3 regions of the Micromonospora sp. HB375 genome follow, and region 1 is predicted to be linked to each of the others. Evidence: riboswitches for the same ligand, from Rfam matches in the RefSeq annotation. Region 1 holds a riboswitch; each other region holds the start of a gene.
The links. Region 1 has a riboswitch for cobalamin ahead of J3R08_RS18835 (acyl-CoA thioesterase). Riboswitches for the same ligand answer to the same signal wherever they lie in the genome.

Region 1 (5,734 bases):
CGATGGCCAGCGACGCGATCCGCGCCGGGCTGGAGCGGCACTTCGGGATCACGCTGGCGTTCCAGAACTGCCACCGGGTGGCAGCCTTCCGCCCCGGCGCGGCCGGCTCCGAGGCGTACCGCCGGTTCACCTCCAGCCGCGGCCAGTTGCTGAACCAGTCACCGGTGCTGCGCAACTGCTGACCGGCGGCCCGGCGCGGGCGGGTCACCGCCCGCCCGCGGCGGTGGCTCAGGCGGCGCAGCGGTCGCAGGTGCCAAAGATCTCCAGGGTGTGCCCGACGTCGGTGAAACCGTGCTGCGCGGCGACCTGGTCGGCCCACCGCTCCACGGCCGGGCCGGCCACCTCCACCGCGCGGCCGCAGCGGCGGCAGACCAGGTGGTGGTGATGGCGGCTCTGGCTGCACCGCCGGTAGAGGTGCTCGCCGCCGGGCAGCCGCGCCGAGTCGATCTCGCCGTTGTCGACGAGCAGCTGCAACGTCCGGTAGACGGTGGTCAGACCCACCTTCGCCTGCCGCTGCACGAGCATCTGGTGCAACTGCTGCGCGCTGTGGAAGCCGTCCAGCTCCCGCAGCAGCGCCAGCACCTCGGCGCGCTGCCGGGTGTTGCGGGTCGCCCCGGTCGTCGCCGTCACCGTCCGCCTCCCTCGTCCGGGCGCCCTCTCCGGCCACGGCCGCGCCCGGCGCGCCACGTGACACCCGGAACCATTATGCCTTCCGGGCGCTCCCCGGTCCCCGGTCGCGGTGAGCCCGGCCGGCATGTGACGCGACCGACTCCCCGGGCCGGAACTATCCGCGGCGCCGCCCCGACCAACGGTACGAACACCGGATCTTCGAGGGGACGACCGCATGCCCAGCACCACCAGCCGCCGCTTCCCACGCACGGCGGCCCTGATCGGCGCCGCCGTCCTGGCCGCGTCCGTCGCCGCCTGCGGCTCCGCCGACGCCACGCCCACAACCGCGCCGTCGGCGTCGGCGCCCGCCTCGGCCCCGGCGAGCGCGGCAGCGGGCGTGCTGACGATCCGCGACCCGTGGGTGAAGGCCGCCGACAAGGGCATGACCGCCGCGTTCGCCACGCTCGTCAATGACGGCGACGCCGACGTCACGATCACCGGGGTGACCACCGACGTGTCCCGGGCCGAGATCCACGAGATGGCCATGACCGACGGGAAGATGGCGATGCGGCAGAAGCAGGGCGGCGTCGTGGTCGCCGCCGGAGCCCAGGCCGCGCTGGAGCCCGGCGGCGACCATCTCATGCTGATGGACCTGACCCGCCCGGTGCGCCCCGGCGACCAGCTCGACGTCACGCTCACCTTCGCCGACGGGCGCACCCAGACGTTCACCGCGGTGGCCAAGCCGTTCACCGGCGCCCAGGAGACGTACGCGCCCGGACACGGCGCGAGCCCCGCGTCATGACCGGAACCGGCGCGCCCGCGCGCCGGGTCAGCCGGCGCGGCCTGCTCACCGGCGGCGCGGCGGCCGCCGGGGGCGCGCTGGCCGGCGCGGGTGCCCTCGCCGCCCTCCGTTCCCACGGGGTACGCCCCGACGACGCCGTCCCGGTGGCCCAGGTCGGCAGCGCTGTCGAGCCGTTCCACGGCGCGCGCCAGTCCGGTGTCACCACCGAGCCCCAGGCGCACGCCGCGTTCGTCGCGTACACGCTGCGCCCGGGCACGGACCGGGCCGCGCTCGGGCGGATGCTGCGACTGCTCTCCGACGACGCCGCCCGGCTCACCCAGGGTCGCCCGGCGCTGGCCGACACCGAGCCGGAACTGGGCCTGCTGCCGGCCCGGCTGACAGTCACGTTCGGCTTCGGCCCCGGGCTCTACGCCGCCGCCGGGCTCGACGACCGCCGCCCCACGTCGGTGGCCGACCTGCCGGCGTTCCGGATCGACCGGTTGCAGCCCCGCTGGTCCGGCGGCGACCTGCTGCTGCAGATCTGCGCCGACGACCCGCTCACCGTCGCGCACGCCCAACGGGTCCTGACCAAGGACACCCGCCCGTTCGCCACCGTCCGCTGGGTGCAGCAGGGCTTCCGCCGGGCCGCCGGCGCCGAGCCCGGACGCACCCAGCGCAACCTGTTCGGCCAGCTCGACGGCACCGCCAACCCGAAGCCCGGCGTACCGGCGGACACCGCCGTCTGGGTGACCGACGGGCCGGACTGGCTCCGCGACTCCACCACCCTGGTGGTGCGCCGGATCAGCATGAACCTGGAGACGTGGGACCTGCTCGGCCGCGCCGACCGGGAACTCGCGGTGGGCCGGCGCCTCGACACCGGCGCGCCGCTGACCGGCGAGGCGGAGCACGACGAGCCCGACTTCGCCGCGCTCGGACCGGACGGGCTCACCGTGATCCCGGACTTCTCGCACCTGACCCGGGCCCGCGTCACCGACGACCGGCAGAAGATCCTGCGCCGGCCCTACAACTACGACGGCGCGCCGACCGCCGAGGGACACGCGGACAGCGGGCTCGTCTTCGCCGCGTACCAGGCCGACATCGCCCGGCAGTTCCTGCCCATCCAGCGGCGGCTGGCCGAACGGGACCTGCTCAACGAGTGGACCACCCCGATCGGCTCCGCCGTGTTCGCCGTACCGCCCGGCTGCCCCGAGGGCGGCTGGATCGGTCAGCAACTGCTCGGCTGACCACGACGCTGACCACGACCAGGAAGGCGCGTCATGCGTACCCGTACCGTCTCCGCACTCCTCGCCGCGCTGTTCACCACGGCGCTGCTGCTGGTCCCGGCCACGCCCGCGGCGGCGCACAACTCGCTGCAGGAGGCCACGCCGGCCCGCGACGCCCGGCTCACCACCGCGCCGACGCAGGTGACGCTGCGGTTCCTGCAACGGCTCAACCCGGCCTTCACCACCATCACGCTGCGCGACGCCACCGACCGTCAGGTGCCCGCGAGCGCGCCCGCCGTGGACGGCGCGACGGGCACGGTGACGATCGAGGAGCCGCTGGCCAACGGCACCTACACCGTCGTCTACCGCGTGGTCTCCCGCGACGGCCACCCGGTCCAGGGCTCGTACCGCTTCACCGTCGCCGACCCGGCCGCTCCCCCGGCGGCCGCCCCGTCCCCGGCCACTCCCTCGCCGGCCGCCTCCGCAGACGTCTCGGCGGGCGCTGCGGCAGGCGCGGACGCCTCTCCGGCGAGCGCCGACGCTTCGGCCGACGCCGACGGCGGTCTGCCGGTGGGCCTGCTGGTCGGCGGAGCGGTCGCCGCGGTGGCGGCAGCCGGCGTGACCGCGCTACTGCTTCGACGCCGCCGCGCCGCCTGACCCGTCGCCCGCTGACGCGGGTCCGCCCGGCTTCCTGATGAGCGGGAGAGACGTCCCGCCATGCGAACGGCGCGTGCGGGGCGGCACCGGGTGTGCCGGAGCCTGCGTGCCTGTGGGACGGCCGGGGGCAGGGCGCCGAAGGGCGGAACGCGGGTCGCGGCGAGGGCGGGTCGGGGCTGGGTTAGGCTGCCGGGAGCGCTGGTTCACCCGGTCGGCGACGGCCGGGTGTCGTAAGAGGGAACCCGGTGGAAGTCCGGGACTGCCCCGCAGCGGTGAGTGGGAACGACAGCCGTCAACAGCACTGGGCCACCGGCCTGGGAAGCGACGGCCGGTAGGCGACCGGCGACCCCGGTCGGGCCCGCGAGTCCGAAGACCTGCCCGCGTCGCGCGTACCACCGGTGCGCGCTGCCGTCGACCTCGCGGGTGGGTCGGGCGGGTGACACGCCGGGCGGGAGCCGTCGGCGTGCCTCGACGTGCAACTCCCCCGTCCGGTCGGCGGTCCGCTTCTGCGAGGACGGAACCGCACCGTGACCGATGCCATCACCCTCACCGGCCGACCACCGTCGGCGTCGCACCTGACCCTGTCGCAGATCATGGACCAGCACCACACCAACCTGATGGGCACGGTGCACGGCGGCCGGATCCTCAACCTGATCGACTCGGTCGCCGGGGTGGTCGCCGCCCGCCACTCCGACGGACCGGCCGTCACCGCCGCCATCGACGAGACGGCCTTCCTGCGCGCTGTCCGCGTCGGTGACGTGGTGCACGTGGACGCCCGGATCACCTGGGCCGGCCGCAGCTCGATGGAGGTGGCCGTGAAGGTCAGCGCGGACCGCTGGGACCGCGCGGTGCCGCCGGTGGACGTGGCGACCGCGCACCTGGTGATGGTGGCCGTGGACGACGAGGGCCAGCCCCGGCCGGTGCCGCCGCTGCTGCCCGGCACCGACGGTGACCGGCGGCGCTACCGGGAGGCGCAGATCCGGCGCGAACACCGGCTGGCGCTGCGCCGGGCGCTGCTCGACGGCGTCGAGGAGGGCTGAGGCGTGCTCGGACTGTCGGCGGCCACGCTCGCGGGATACCTGGCCGCGATCGTGGTGCTCATGCTCACCCCCGGGCCGGACATGATGTTCGTGCTCGCCAACGCCACCCGGTACGGCGCGCGGGCCGGGGCGGTGGCGGCGCTCGGGGTCGCGGCCGGGGAGGCGGTGCACGTCGCCGCCGTGGTGGCCGGACTCGCCACCGTGATCGCCGCGTCCCCGGTGCTGTTCACCGCGATCCGGTGGGCCGGTGCGGCGTACCTGATCGTGCTGGGCCTGCGGGCGCTGCGCGGCACGGGCCGGCCCGGCGGCGCGGCGGACGGGGCGGACGGCGGCGGCGCCGGGCGGGCGTTCCGGCGCGGGCTGCTCACGAACCTGCTCAACCCGAAGATGATCCTGTTCAGCGTGGCGTTCCTGCCGCAGTTCGTCCGGCCCGACGCGGGCCCGGTGGCGGCACAGCTGGTGCTGCTCGGCGCGCTGTTCGTCGCGGTGCAGCTCACCGTGGACCTGGCTCTCGGCGTGGGCGCCGGGCGGTTCGCCCGCCGCTGGGGCGACAGCCGCTGGTCGCGGCGGGTCGACCGGCTCTGCGCTGTCGCCTTCGTCGCGCTCGGTGTCCGGCTGGCCGCCGGCTGACGCTTGCTCGACTCCAGCTCGCCGAGATGGCGGCATCAGGAGGGCTCCGACCCCGCCACCTCGGCGAGCTGGTGAGGATCACGCTCCGGCGCCCGGGGCGGGGCGGCGGGCCGCTCGCGGTCCAGGTGCAGGCGCAGCAGCACCCAGCCCAGCGACACGGCGCCGATGAACACGTACGCGGGCTGCGTGCCGAACGTGTCCCAGCAGGTGTGCAGCGTGACGGCGGCGGCGAAGGTGAGCAGGAACGCCGCCAGTCTCCGGCCACCGGGCGCGGCGGCGAACGTGAACAACGCGGCGGCGGTCAGCCCGGTCCAGGCCAGGTGCGCGGCGGGCGCGGTGAGACCGCGAACCAGCAGCGTCCGCTCGACGGCGCCGAGGTTGCCCTCCGACCCGACGAACGCGGCGAACGCATACCCCATGGTCTCCAGTGCGGCGAACCCGGCGCCGGAGGCCACGCCGATCACCAGGCCCTGCGCCGGTGACCGGTGCCGCCGCCACAGCAGCAGGATGCCGGCCGGCACGATCAGCTTCGCGGTCTCCTCGGCCAGGCCGACGAGCGCCATCGGCAGGACGCCGAGGCGGTGCAGGGTGCCGTACTCCAGCCAGCCGGCGGCGACCACGCCGACCACGCCGCCGAGAAGCGCGGCGACGCCGACGACGGAGCCGGGGACCGGGCGGCGGGCCGGCCGCCCCTGGGCGAAGGCCAGGAACGTGGCGGGCGCGACGCACGCGCCGAGCACGATCAGCGCCGGTACGAACGTGACGGTGCCGGTGCCGGACAGTGTCTCCAGCAC
Region 2 (5,734 bases), 2.2 Mb from region 1:
GCGGCCGGACGTGTCTGGAGCCCGCGCTTCGTGCCCTGATCAGCCGCGCACGCGGCGCTCGCGACCGGCCGAGTAGAGGAACGACTCGCCGCCACGGACGTCCCCGGCCAGCGCCGGGCCGACCAGGATGACCGCTGCCTGTCGCAGACCGGCCTGCTCGACCCGGCCGCCGATGTCGGCCAGCGTGCCGCGCAGGATGAGCTCCTGCGGCTGCGACACCCGGTGCACCACGACTATGGGGCAGTCGTGGCCGTAGTAGCCGGCCAGTTCGGCGGCCAGCTCGCGGGTACGCGTGACCGCCAGGTGCAGGGCGAGCGTCGCGCCGGTCGCGGCGAACGCGGCGAGCTTCTCTCCCGACGGCATGACCGTGGACCGGGCCTGCGCGCGGGTGAGCACGACCGACTGGGCCAGCTCCGGGACGGTCAGCTCGGCGCCGACGGCGGCGGCAGCAGCCGCATAGGCCGGCACGCCGGGCGTGACGTCCCACGGGACCCGGGCGGCGTCGAGCCGGCGTGCCTGCTCGTGCACCGCCGAGTACAGCGACGGGTCACCGGAGCACAGCCGTACGACCTCGGACCCGTCGGCGTGTGCCTGGACCAGGTGCGTGGTGATCTGGTCCAGGTCGAGGTGCTGGGTGTCGATCAGCCGGGCGTCGTCACGGCAGTGCTCCAGCACCTCGGCGTCGAGGTACGTGCCCGGGTACAGGCACACGTCGGCGGACTCGAGCAGGCGTACCGCGCGGAGGGTGAGCAGGTCGGCGGCGCCGGGCCCGGCCCCGACGAAATGGACGGTCATGAATCTCCCTTGACGATGGACCACTGGCTGACTGCCCGTGCGGGCGTCCAGCCGGTGAAGCCGCCGAGCGGTTCGGCGCGTTCGACGTGCAGGCGGACGAGTTCACCGCCGCGCCGGCTGTGCTGCTTCAGCAGCACCGCCTCGGTCTCGGCGGTGACACCGTGCACGACGAGCCGTCCACCGGCGCCGAGCGCATCCCAGCAGGTGTCCAGCACGCCGGGGACGGTGGCCCCGCCGCCGACGAACACCGCGTCGGGACGGTCCAGGCCGGACAGGGCCCCGGGCGCCGAACCCTCGACCAGACACAGACCCGGCACGCCGAGGGCAGCGGCGTTGCGGTGCACCAGCGCGGCCCGGTCGGAGCGGGGCTCCACCGCGATCGTCCGTGCCGTCGGCCAGGCCCGCATCCACTCCACACCGATCGAGCCGCTGCCGGCGCCGACGTCCCACAGCAGCTGACCGGGCGCGGGCGCGAGCCGGGCCAGGGCACTGGCCCGCAGGTCACGTTTGGTGATCTGCCCGCCGTGCTCGAACGCGTCGTCGGGCAACACGCCGCCCGAGGCCCAGCCCGGACCGGCACCGCGAGCTTCGACAGCGAGAACGTTCAACCGCGGCACGTCGTTCAGGTCCCACCCGGCCGCGGTGGTCGCGGTACACGACTCACCGGCGGCACCGAGGTCACCGAGCACGACCAGCCTGGACTGCCCCCAACCGAGCCCGGTCAGCACCGCGGCCACGGCCGCGGGTGTCGTCTCGTCGCTGGACAGCACGAGCAGCCGGCGCCCGGCCGAGAGCGCAGGCACGATCAGCCGTAGGTCCCGGCCGACCAGGCTGACCGTGGTGACGGACTCGGCCGGCCATCCGAGACGTGCTCGGGCGAGGGCTACCGAGGAGACCCCGGGCACGATCGTCACGCGCTCCGGGCCCAGGACGTCCAGCAGCGTCGTGCCGATACCCGACACGAGCGGGTCGCCGGAGGCCAGCACGACAACCGGCCCTCGCGCGGAGGCGAGCACACCTGGCAGATTGTCCCGCAGCGGCGACGGCCACGCCACGCGCTGCTGGCCGTCGACGGGCGGCACCGCCTCGAGGTGCCGCCGCCCGCCGAGCAGCGTCGCGGCCGCCCGCACCAGCGCCCGGGACGGCTCCGGCAGACCCACCCACCCGTCAGCCCCGATCCCCACCACGGTCACCCGCTCCTCCATGGAGATGCACCCTAGCCGCCCACCGGCCCTTGCCCCGGCCACCGGGGCGTCTATGGTGATGCACAGGTTCGAGGTGCCCCACGACCGTGGTCGCGGGGAGAATCTGGGAAGCCGGTGAGAATCCGGCACAGGGCCCGCTGCGGTGATCCAGGCATTGACCTGGGAAGTCCGAAGACCGGCCTCGATCCGATCCACGGCGCATGCCGCGTCGTGGACCGCCATGGCAGATCGAGCGGGAGCCCTACATGCCAGCGCAGTACCCCTTTTGTGCCGTCGTCGGCGCCGACGACATGACTCTCGCCCTCACCCTGGTCGCGATCGATCCGCTCATCGGCGGTGTCCTGATCCGCGGGGAGAAGGGCACTGCCAAGACCACTACCGTGCGCGGCCTCGCCGAGGTGCTCCCGGCGGTACGGGTCTATGCGGGCGACCGGTTCTCCATCGACCCGGACGATCCCTCGGCGGTCTGCCCCGACGGGCCGTTCGACGTGCCCACGCCCGTCGTCGAACGGCCGGTACGCCTCGTCGAACTACCCGTCGGAGCCGGCGACGACCGGGTGACCGGATCGCTGAAGCTCGATGCCGCGCTGCGAGACGGCGTCGTCGCGTTCGAGCCTGGCCTGCTGGCCCGGGCCCATCGTGGCCTGCTGTACGTCGACGAGGTCAACCTGCTGCCGGACCACCTGGTCGACCTGCTGCTCGACGCCGCGGCGACCGGCCGGGTCAGCGTCGAACGCGACGGTGTCTCGGTCGAGCATGCCTCCCGGTTCGTGTTGATCGGCACGATGAACCCGGAGGAGGGCGAACTGCGCCCGCAGCTGCTCGACCGGTTCGGCCTGACGGTCGAGGTCGCCGCCCCGCGTGACCCCGTCCTGCGGGTGCAGGCGGTCCGCCGCCGGCTCGCATTCGACGCCGACCCGGAGGGCTTCGCCACACGCTGGGCCGGCGAGCAGGAAGCCCTGCGCACCCGGCTGGCCGCCGCCCGGCGCTCGCTGGCCGGTGTCGTGCTCGACGACGAGACGCTGACCAGGATCGCCGAGCTGTGCGCCGCGTTCGACGTGGACGGCCTGCGTGCGGACCTCGTCACCGCTCGCGCCGCCGCGGCGCACGCGGCCTGGCGGGGACGTACGCGAGTGACACTCGAGGACATCCGCATCGCCGCCCGTCTCGCGCTGCCGCACCGCCGCCGCCGCAACCCCTTCGACGAGCCCGGCCTGGACCAGGACCGCCTGGACGACCTACTCGGCCACAACGACCCCGACCCCGGACCCGACGGTCCCGGCGGCGGTCTGCCCGACGACACCGGGCACGACGGATCGGCCGGGGACGTGCCCGGCTCTCCCGGCGAGAGCCCGCCCGTACCGGAGCCCGAACGGCAGGCCGCCACATCGATGGCATCCGCGGGCGAGCCCGCACGTGCCCGCTTGCTGGTCGTGAAAGGAACCGGCGACGGTCAGGCCGGCCGGCGGTCCCGGGCACGAACACCGCAGGGCCGTGTCGCCGGGCAGCGGCGGCGCACGTCCGGCGACGGCCGGCTGCACCTGCCGGGCACCATCACCGCGGCGGCGCCGCATCAGCATTCCCGGGGTGGCTTGACCGGCGGTCGCGGCCTCGCGCTCGTGCCCGGCGACCTGCGCCGGGCCGAGACCGTCGGGCGCGAGTCGAACCTCGTGCTGCTGTGCGTGGACGCGTCCGGTTCGATGGCGGCCCGCCGCCGCATGGAGCAGGTCAAGACCGCTGTGCTGTCGCTGCTGCTGGACGCCTACCGCCGCCGGGACAAGGTCGCACTGGTGACGTTCCGCCGGCACACCGCCGAGGTCGTCCTGCCACCGACCGGCTCGGTCGACGTCGCCTCCCGCCGCCTGGCCGACCTACCGGCCGGTGGCCGGACCCCGCTCGCGGAGGGCCTGGAACGCAGTGGGGAGGTGCTGCGCCGGGAGGCGCTGCGCGACCCGTCCCGCCGGCCCCTGCTCGTCGTGGTGACCGACGGCCGCGCCACCTCCGGCCCGGACCCGCTGGGTCGTGCCCACCGCGCCGCCGCCGCGCTCGCCACCAGCGGTGTCCAGGTCGTCGTCGTGGACTGCGAGACCGGACGATTCCGGCTCGGCCTCGCCGCCCGGCTTGCCACTCATCTGAGGGCCGAGCACGTGCCGCTCGGTGAAGTGACCGCCGACGGGCTCACCGGGGTCGTTCGCACGGCGACCGCTCCGCGGGCGGGGGTGGCCTGATGCCGCAGGGTAAGCCGCTCACCGTCCCGGACGACGGCAGCACCACCCGCCAGCGGCGCAACCGGCCGCTGCTGATGGTCCACACCGGAAACGGCAAGGGCAAGTCGACCGCCGCCTTCGGTATCGCGATGCGCGCTTGGAACCAGGGCTGGGACATCGGGGTGTTCCAGTTCGTGAAGTCGGCCAAGTGGCGCATCGGGGAGCAGACCGTCCTGGAGAGGCTCGGGCTGCTGCACGAGCAGACCGGCGAAGGCGGGCCAGTCGAGTGGCACAAAATGGGCTCCGGATGGTCCTGGAGCCGTAAGAGCGGCACCGAGGCGGACCACGCCGCGGACGCCGCCGAGGGCTGGGCGGAGGTGAAGCGCCGTATCCAGGCGGAACGGCACCAGCTCTACATCCTGGACGAGTTCACCTATCCGATGCAGTGGGGCTGGGTCGACGTCGGCGACGTCGTGGAGACACTGGTCCACCGTCCCGGCCGTCAGCACGTGATCGTCACCGGGCGCCGGGCCGACCACCGGCTGATCGAGGCAGCCGATCTGGTGACCGAGATGCAGCACGTCAAGCACCCGATGGACGTCGGCCAGAAGGGCCAACGAGGCATCGAATGGTGAGCCTTCCGCGGCTGATCGTCGCGGCGCCGGCCTCCGGCCACGGCAAGACCACGGTCGCGACCGGGCTCATGGCCGCGCTGGCCGCGCGCGGGCACACCGTGTCGGGGCACAAGGTGGGGCCCGACTACATCGACCCCGGCTACCACGCGCTGGCCACCGGACGCCCCGGCCGCAACCTCGACCCGCACCTGACCGACCCCTCACTCGTGATCCCGCTGCTGCTGCACGGCGCACGCGACGCGGACATCGCCATCGTCGAAGGGGTCATGGGCCTGTTCGACGGCCGCATCGGCGGCGACGGTTTCGCCTCTACCGCGCACCTCGCGGCCCTGACCGCCACCCCGATCCTGCTGGTCGTGGACGTCTCGCACACCTCGCGCAGCGTAGGGGCCGTCGTGCACGGAATGGGCACGTTCGAGGCCGGCGTCACCGTCGCGGGTGTCGTGCTCAACAAAGCCGGGTCCGCCCGCCACGCCGCCGAGGCGGCCCGGGCGGTGGAATCCACCGGCGTACCGGTGCTCGGGATCCTGCACCGCGACCAGGGTGTCAGCGCCCCGTCGCGCCACCTCGGGCTCGTGCCGGCAGCCGAACGTGAGGAGGCCGCCGCCGCCCTGGACGTGCTGGCCGAGCAGATCGCCCGCCACGTGGACCTCGATGCGGTGCTGCAGGTGGCACGCACCGCACCCGATCTGGACGCCCAGCCATGGGATCCCGCCGCGCACGTCCGGCGGCTGGGCGCCGGATCACCGGTGGTTGCGGTCGCGGCCGGGCGTGCCTTCACCTTCCGGTACGCCGAGACGACCGAGCTGCTGCAGGCGGCGGGCTGCACCGTCGTTCCGTTCGACCCGGCCCGCGACCAGCGGCTTCCCGCCGGGACACGCGGGTTGTACCT
Region 3 (5,734 bases), 400 kb from region 1:
GCGCGACGACGCCAGAGCAGCTGCCGGTACCCGGCGCGCCGCTGGTCACACCGTTCGCAGCCGGCGGGTCAGGGAGCGGCGATGCTCGGCGGGGCGCCGGCGCCGAAGGACCAGCCCTCGACGCTGCCCGGCGCGGGGTTGTAGCCGGTCGCCCCCGACGTGCTGTAGGACCAGGAGCCGCCGCTGGACGCGTGCCAGTACGACCAGTACGCGGTGGCCGGCGGGGTGTTGACGCACGGCTCGGTCGCGGCGGTGGGCTTGCCGTTGATCCGGCAGACGAAGGCCAGGCCCCAGCGGGCGGTGCCGGTGACGGTGAAGCCGGCGGCCTGAAGCGCGGCCAGGCCGGTGGCCGGATCGCCCGGCGCACAGGCGACCTGGACGCCGCCGCCGAGCGCGGCGAAGTCGACGACCACAGTGACTCCCGAGGTGCCGGCGCAGGCGGCGGCGTGCGCCGACCGGGGCGCGGGTTCGACTGCGGTCAGCGCGACGCCGGCCACGACGGCGGCCAGCAGGCCGGCCATCCAGGTGCGGGCGGTGGGACGGTGACGGAACACGGGTCCTCCTGTGATCGGGTGAGCGGCGAGGCGGTTCACGGGCAGGCGAGCACCGGTGCGCCGGGGTCGGCGCCGGCGGCGGACAGACGGGCGTACCCGACCCCGGTGAGACCGAGGACGGCCTGGGCGGTGGCCCGGGGCGCGGTGGCCGGGTCGAAGCCGCCACCGTCGAAGTCGACAGCGCCCCGGTCGGCGGGCGCCCCGGCGCAGCCGACCTGGAGTCCGGCGAGGAACGCCCGGGACCGCGCCCAGGCCGGCAGCCGGTGACCGTCGCGCAGGGCCTGCGCGGCGAGGCCGGTGCTGTTGGCGTTCGGTGTGCCGGCCGCATTGGCGAAGCCGCCGTCGGCACGCTGAACGGACACCAGCCAGCGCAGCCCGGCGGCGGCGTCGGCCGGACGGTCCGCGGCGCGCAGCGCCTGCGTCACGAGCGCGGTGGCGTCCACGTCGGACGTGCAGACCGGTTGGGCGGGCAGCAGCGGGTAGCCGCCGTCCGGGCATCGGGTGCCGGCCAGCCAGGCGGCCGCCGCCGGAGGCGCCCCGGCCGCCGTACGGTCCAGCGCCAGCAGCGCGAAGGACTGGCTGAACGCGTTGCTGTAGTCGCCATACGCGGACCGGTCGCTGAACCGGCCGGCCGGCGTCTGGAGCGAACGCAGCCGGGCGATCAGGTCCACCCCGCCGACGTCGGCCGGGTCGCCGCCGCGCACCTGCACGGCGAGGGCGAGCTTGGCGGTCGCGCCCGCGTACGCCTCGGAGACGCCGTCGCCGAGATAGCCGTCGCGGATGTCCGGCCGGGTGACCCAGGCCAGCGCGCCGGCGCCGTGGTCGTCGGCCACGCCGGCGGCGGCGAAGGCGAACACGGCGTCGAGGGTCAGCCCCTGGTCGGGGTAGGCGACACCGTCGAAGACCGCCTCGAAGCGTTCGCCGTCGACGAGTTGCCGGGCGAGCCAGCCGGCGGCGGCCTCCGGGCGGGTGAGGGCGGCGCGCCCGGGGGCGGCGACGGCCGGTGTGGTGAGGGTGAGGGCGGCGAGTACGCCGCAGAGGAGCGCGAGCAGGCGGTGCCGGCTTCGGCGGACGACCATCGGAAGCGCCTTTCCGGCCCGGCGGTCGTCGAAAGCCCGGACGACCGCAGTACGCGGGGTCGTCCGGGACTCCGACCCGTGGGCCACGACGGGTGGGGAGCGGATGCACGCGTACGACGGGTATTCGGGCTCGCCGCCGCAGAGTTCCCTGGGCGGCCTACCGTTGCGGGCCAGCGCCGGATTTCGACCGGTCTTCCCCCGCACGTACACGCGGTGGTTCAGTTGTCGCGACAGTCTGCTGTGGCCGGTGCGCCGATGTCAATGCGCCAGGAACCGGCCACGTGCCGTGACGGCCGGCGGAATCGGCGGTTTCACACCCCGACGTCGAGAGGCCGTCGTCCCGGCGCGTCCGCGTGGAGTACGCCGGTGAGGGACGCCCGGTGAGGACCGGGCGTCCCTCACCGTGTGGTCACTGCCGGCGGGACCGGGAGCCGGTCAACGGCGGAACGGACCGGTGACGCAGTAGGTGATGCCGCCGGACGACGAGCCGGTCGTGCCGCGTTGCGAGGAGAAGTACAGCCGGTCCCCCGCCGGGGTGAACGCCGGCCCGGTGATCTCCGAACCGCTCTGTCCGGTGATCCGCAGGAAGACCGAGATCTTGTCGTCCGGCGTGATCATGCAGATCTCCATGTTGCCGCCGTCCTCGGCGACGTAGAGGTCACCTGCAGTGGACCCGGTGATGTTGTCGACGCCGGTCAGCGGAGGGGCGCCCGGACTGACCAGGTTGTCGTCGTAGGCGAGCTCGTACGTGCCGGCCGCCAGGTTGACCTGCCACACGCGGTTGTCGCCCTTCGTGGTGAACCAGACGGTGTCGTCCGCGTAGTGACAGCCCTCGCCACCGTTGAACGTCTTCGCGCCGGACACCTGCTGCCGGGTCGGGGTGGGCGAGCCGTCCGGGTCGGGCACCGTGGCCCAGGTGAACGTGCCGGAGGTGGCCGTACCGGCGCGGAGGACCTGGAGGGTTCCGGCGGACAGGTCGCCCCAGGTGGCCGGCACGAAGCGGTAGAACTTGCCGTCGGTCTCGTCCTCGGTCAGGTAGACGACCCGGCGGACCGGGTCGGCCGCGGCCGCCTCGTGCTTGAACCGGCCCAGCGCGGGACGCGCCACCGCGGTCCCGCCGAGGGGGTACGTCTCGAAGACCCGGCCCAGGGACACCTCCTCGCAGGAGAGCCAGGTGTTCCACGGTGTCTTCCCACCGGCGCAGTTGTTGTTGGTGCCGGAGAGGATCCGCGACGCCCCGACCACGGCGCCGCTGGAGTTGAAGACGAGGCGTGAGGCGCCGCCACCCGCACCGGCCGACACCTCGGAGTTCGACACGTAGATCCAGCCGGTGCCGTTCGGGAACACGGCGCCGCCGTCCGGGGCGTCGTGCCAGGTGTACGACGTCCCCGGCACCGTCCGCCGGGACCGCGCGACGATCGAGCTGGTGAACCCGGCCGGCATCTGGATGCCGTTGGCGTCGGCTGCCTGAAGCCCGCCGTAGGGCCCCGCCGCGTTCTGTGCCGGGGCTCCGTACGCCGCCGACCACGCCGTGAACGGCAGGGCGACAGCGCCCGCACCGACAACAGTGGCCCGCAACATCGTTCGACGATCCATGGAACCTCCTCCGTAGGTTCCATGGATCCGACCGTGCGGAGCTTACGCACGCCGATCTGTTGGATGAACGTCGATGGACGGCTCGATGTGCGATGTCCCGCCCACGCCGACCCGGTCGAGGGGTCGTACGGGTAGGAGAGGCAGCGGCACCAACCAGCAGTGGGCGCGCGCGGCCGTCTGACCGGCCCTCCGGCCGCGACCTCCCCTCCCCCGGTCACCGGCGCAGGTGGCCGATGCCGTGCTGGTCGAGCCAGGCGACAGTCCGCGGTACGAACGTCGGCGCCCCCGGGCCGGCGCTGACGTCGGTGGCGACCAGCGGCACCTGGGCGGCGACCGGGAGCAGCGTGGACCGCCAGCAGGCCGGCGTGGCGCAGGCCGAGCGGTCGTCGACGCGCCAGGCGGCGGCCACGCTACGGCCGTCCGGGTCAGCCGGGCGATATTCCAGCCACCGGCTCAGATCGTTGCCGCCGTCGATCCCGGCGGCGAGGACCAGGTTGAACGAGCCCTGGACGCGAAGCAGGCGGATCTGCTCCTGCACGCCGAAGGGCGGCAGGCCGGTGCCCGTGCACGAGGTACCGCCGTCGCGCCAGCAGGTCCAGACCGCCGCTGGATCGGTGCCGCCGGCCGCCGGGAAGTCGTACGGCGAGATGTCGAAGACCACTGCGTTGTCGTCGCCGAACACCTCCGCCGCCGCGCTCCAGAACGTGCGGGTGGCGGAGATGTCGCTCTGCCGCAGCGACACGACGGGTGTGATGCCGGCCCGGACGAGCCGGTCGACGTACCGGGCCGCCTCGTCGAGGTAGCCGACCCGGTTCTGCCTGTCGGCAGGGCTGCCGGTGTAGGCGTAGCAGGCGTCGCTCAGCACGACCCGTACCGCGTTGACGCCGCGGGCCCGCAACGCACCTACCGATGCGTCGTCGACCGGGCCGTCCCAGTGGATCGGTCCCCATGCGCATTCGCCGGGCGCGGCCGACCGGATGATTCCACGGGGCCGGTACGGCCTCGGACTGGCTGCGACCGTGAGGATGCGGTTGCCGGACGCCTTCAGCGCAGGCGCGGCGCCGGGCGCCTGCGGCGGGAGCACCCGGACGCCGCGGACCTCGGCGGTGGCCTGGGCGCCGCTGCTGTCGTAGGCGGTGGCGGTGAGGCGGGTGCCGCTGTTCGGCGGCACGCCGCGCCAGTCGAACGCGTACGGCGCGGTGGTGTCCACGGCGAGCAGCCTGCCGCGCTCGCGGAACTCGACCCGCTCGATCCGCCGGCCGGGCGCCGCCGTGGCCTCGGCACGGATCGGGATGACGCCCGGCGCGGCGAAGAAGTCATTGGGCCGGGGCGAGGTGAGCGCCACCGACGGCCCGCCCGGCAGTGGGCTGGGCCGCGGGCTCCCCGAGGCCGGCGGCGGCGACGAGCCGGTCGGGTCGGCGCCGTCCCCGTCGCACGGCTGGCCGCTCAACACCCAGTCGGTCGGCTCGGGGTCGGCACCCTGGTAGTTGCCGCCGAACCGCACCGTCACCGAGGCGCCGGTCGGCAGCGTGGATCCCGCCGGCGGACGGAGCATGGTCATCGGATACATCTCGCCGCTGCCCAGCGTGTATCCGTCCGGCAGCCGGTCGAGGCCCATGGTGATCGTCTGACCGTTCGCCTGCCGGAACCGCAGCCACCAGTCGGTGACGGGAGCGCCCAGGTTGGTGACGGTGAGCTCGGCCCAGAAGCCGCTGGACCACTCCCGGGTGATGGTGTGGTCCACCGTGCACGCCGTCGCGGCGTAGGCCGGCCGCAGCGCCATCGTCATGGCCCCGCCGACGACGACCGCGGCTGCTGTAGCCAGCGCGAAGATCCTGCGTCGCATCACGCCCCCGTAACATCGACATACATCACTTCATGCAGCCTCGGCGCTCGGGGCACGGCCTGTCAAGGGCTGAACCGGGCCCGGGCCGGGCGGAACGGCGCGGCGTTCCGCCCGGCCGGCGGCTCAGCGTCCGCGCAGCTCGGCCGCGGCGGCGACCAGGTGCTGGAGGGACGCCTCGACCTCGGGATAGCCGCGCGTCTTGAGGCCGCAGTCGGGGTTCACCCACAGCCGCTCGGCCGGCACCGCGGCCACGGCCCGGCGCAGCGCGCCGACGACCTCGTCGTGGGACGGCACCCGGGGTGAGTGGATGTCCCAGACGCCGGGCCCCACACCCCGGCGGTATCCGAGAGCGGCGAGGTCGTCGAGGACCTCCATCCGGGAGCGGGATGCCTCGATGCTCGTGACGTCGGCGTCGAGGGCGTCGATGGCCGTGATCACCTCCCCGAACTCCGAGTAGCACAGGTGGGTGTGGATCTGGGTGTCGTCGGCGACTCCGCAGGTGGCCAGGCGGAACGCCCCGACTGCCCAGTCCAGGTACGCCTTCTGGTCCGCCCTGCGCAGTGGCAGCGTCTCACGCAGCGCCGGCTCGTCGACCTGGATGACCCGGATACCGGCTGCCTCGAGATCACGGCACTCGTCGCGCAGGGCGAGCGCGACCT

Region 2: another riboswitch for cobalamin. It lies ahead of J3R08_RS08935 (magnesium chelatase subunit D family protein); the one in region 1 lies ahead of J3R08_RS18835 (acyl-CoA thioesterase).
Region 3: another riboswitch for cobalamin. It lies ahead of J3R08_RS20345 (peptidase); the one in region 1 lies ahead of J3R08_RS18835 (acyl-CoA thioesterase).

What each region holds. Positions count from the first base shown of each region.
Region 1 covers NZ_JAGGJO010000001.1:4,093,458-4,099,191, forward strand. Annotated here, with positions in the region: gene J3R08_RS18810 (SCO5389 family protein) at 1-182, shown strand, start outside; gene J3R08_RS18815 (Fur family transcriptional regulator) at 229-630, opposite strand; gene J3R08_RS18820 (copper chaperone PCu(A)C) at 845-1,411, shown strand; gene J3R08_RS18825 (Dyp-type peroxidase) at 1,408-2,634, shown strand; gene J3R08_RS18830 (copper resistance CopC family protein) at 2,668-3,270, shown strand; cobalamin riboswitch at 3,466-3,667, shown strand; gene J3R08_RS18835 (acyl-CoA thioesterase) at 3,798-4,310, shown strand; gene J3R08_RS18840 (LysE family translocator) at 4,314-4,940, shown strand; gene J3R08_RS18845 (PrsW family glutamic-type intramembrane protease) at 4,976-5,734, opposite strand, start outside.
Region 2 covers NZ_JAGGJO010000001.1:1,889,541-1,895,274, reverse strand. Annotated here, with positions in the region: gene J3R08_RS08950 (precorrin-2 C(20)-methyltransferase) at 1-39, shown strand, start outside; gene J3R08_RS08945 (cobalt-precorrin-4/precorrin-4 C(11)-methyltransferase) at 40-795, opposite strand; gene J3R08_RS08940 (bifunctional cobalt-precorrin-7 (C(5))-methyltransferase/cobalt-precorrin-6B (C(15))-methyltransferase) at 792-2,000, opposite strand; cobalamin riboswitch at 2,055-2,199, shown strand; gene J3R08_RS08935 (magnesium chelatase subunit D family protein) at 2,246-4,228, shown strand; gene cobO (cob(I)yrinic acid a,c-diamide adenosyltransferase) at 4,228-4,842, shown strand; gene J3R08_RS08925 (cobyrinate a,c-diamide synthase) at 4,836-5,734, shown strand, end outside.
Region 3 covers NZ_JAGGJO010000001.1:4,490,843-4,496,576, forward strand. Annotated here, with positions in the region: gene J3R08_RS20340 (hypothetical protein) at 69-521, opposite strand; gene J3R08_RS20345 (peptidase) at 590-1,633, opposite strand; cobalamin riboswitch at 1,731-1,867, opposite strand; gene J3R08_RS20350 (alkaline phosphatase PhoX) at 2,069-3,229, opposite strand; gene J3R08_RS20355 (Ig-like domain-containing protein) at 3,444-5,075, opposite strand; gene metE (5-methyltetrahydropteroyltriglutamate--homocysteine S-methyltransferase) at 5,199-5,734, opposite strand, start outside.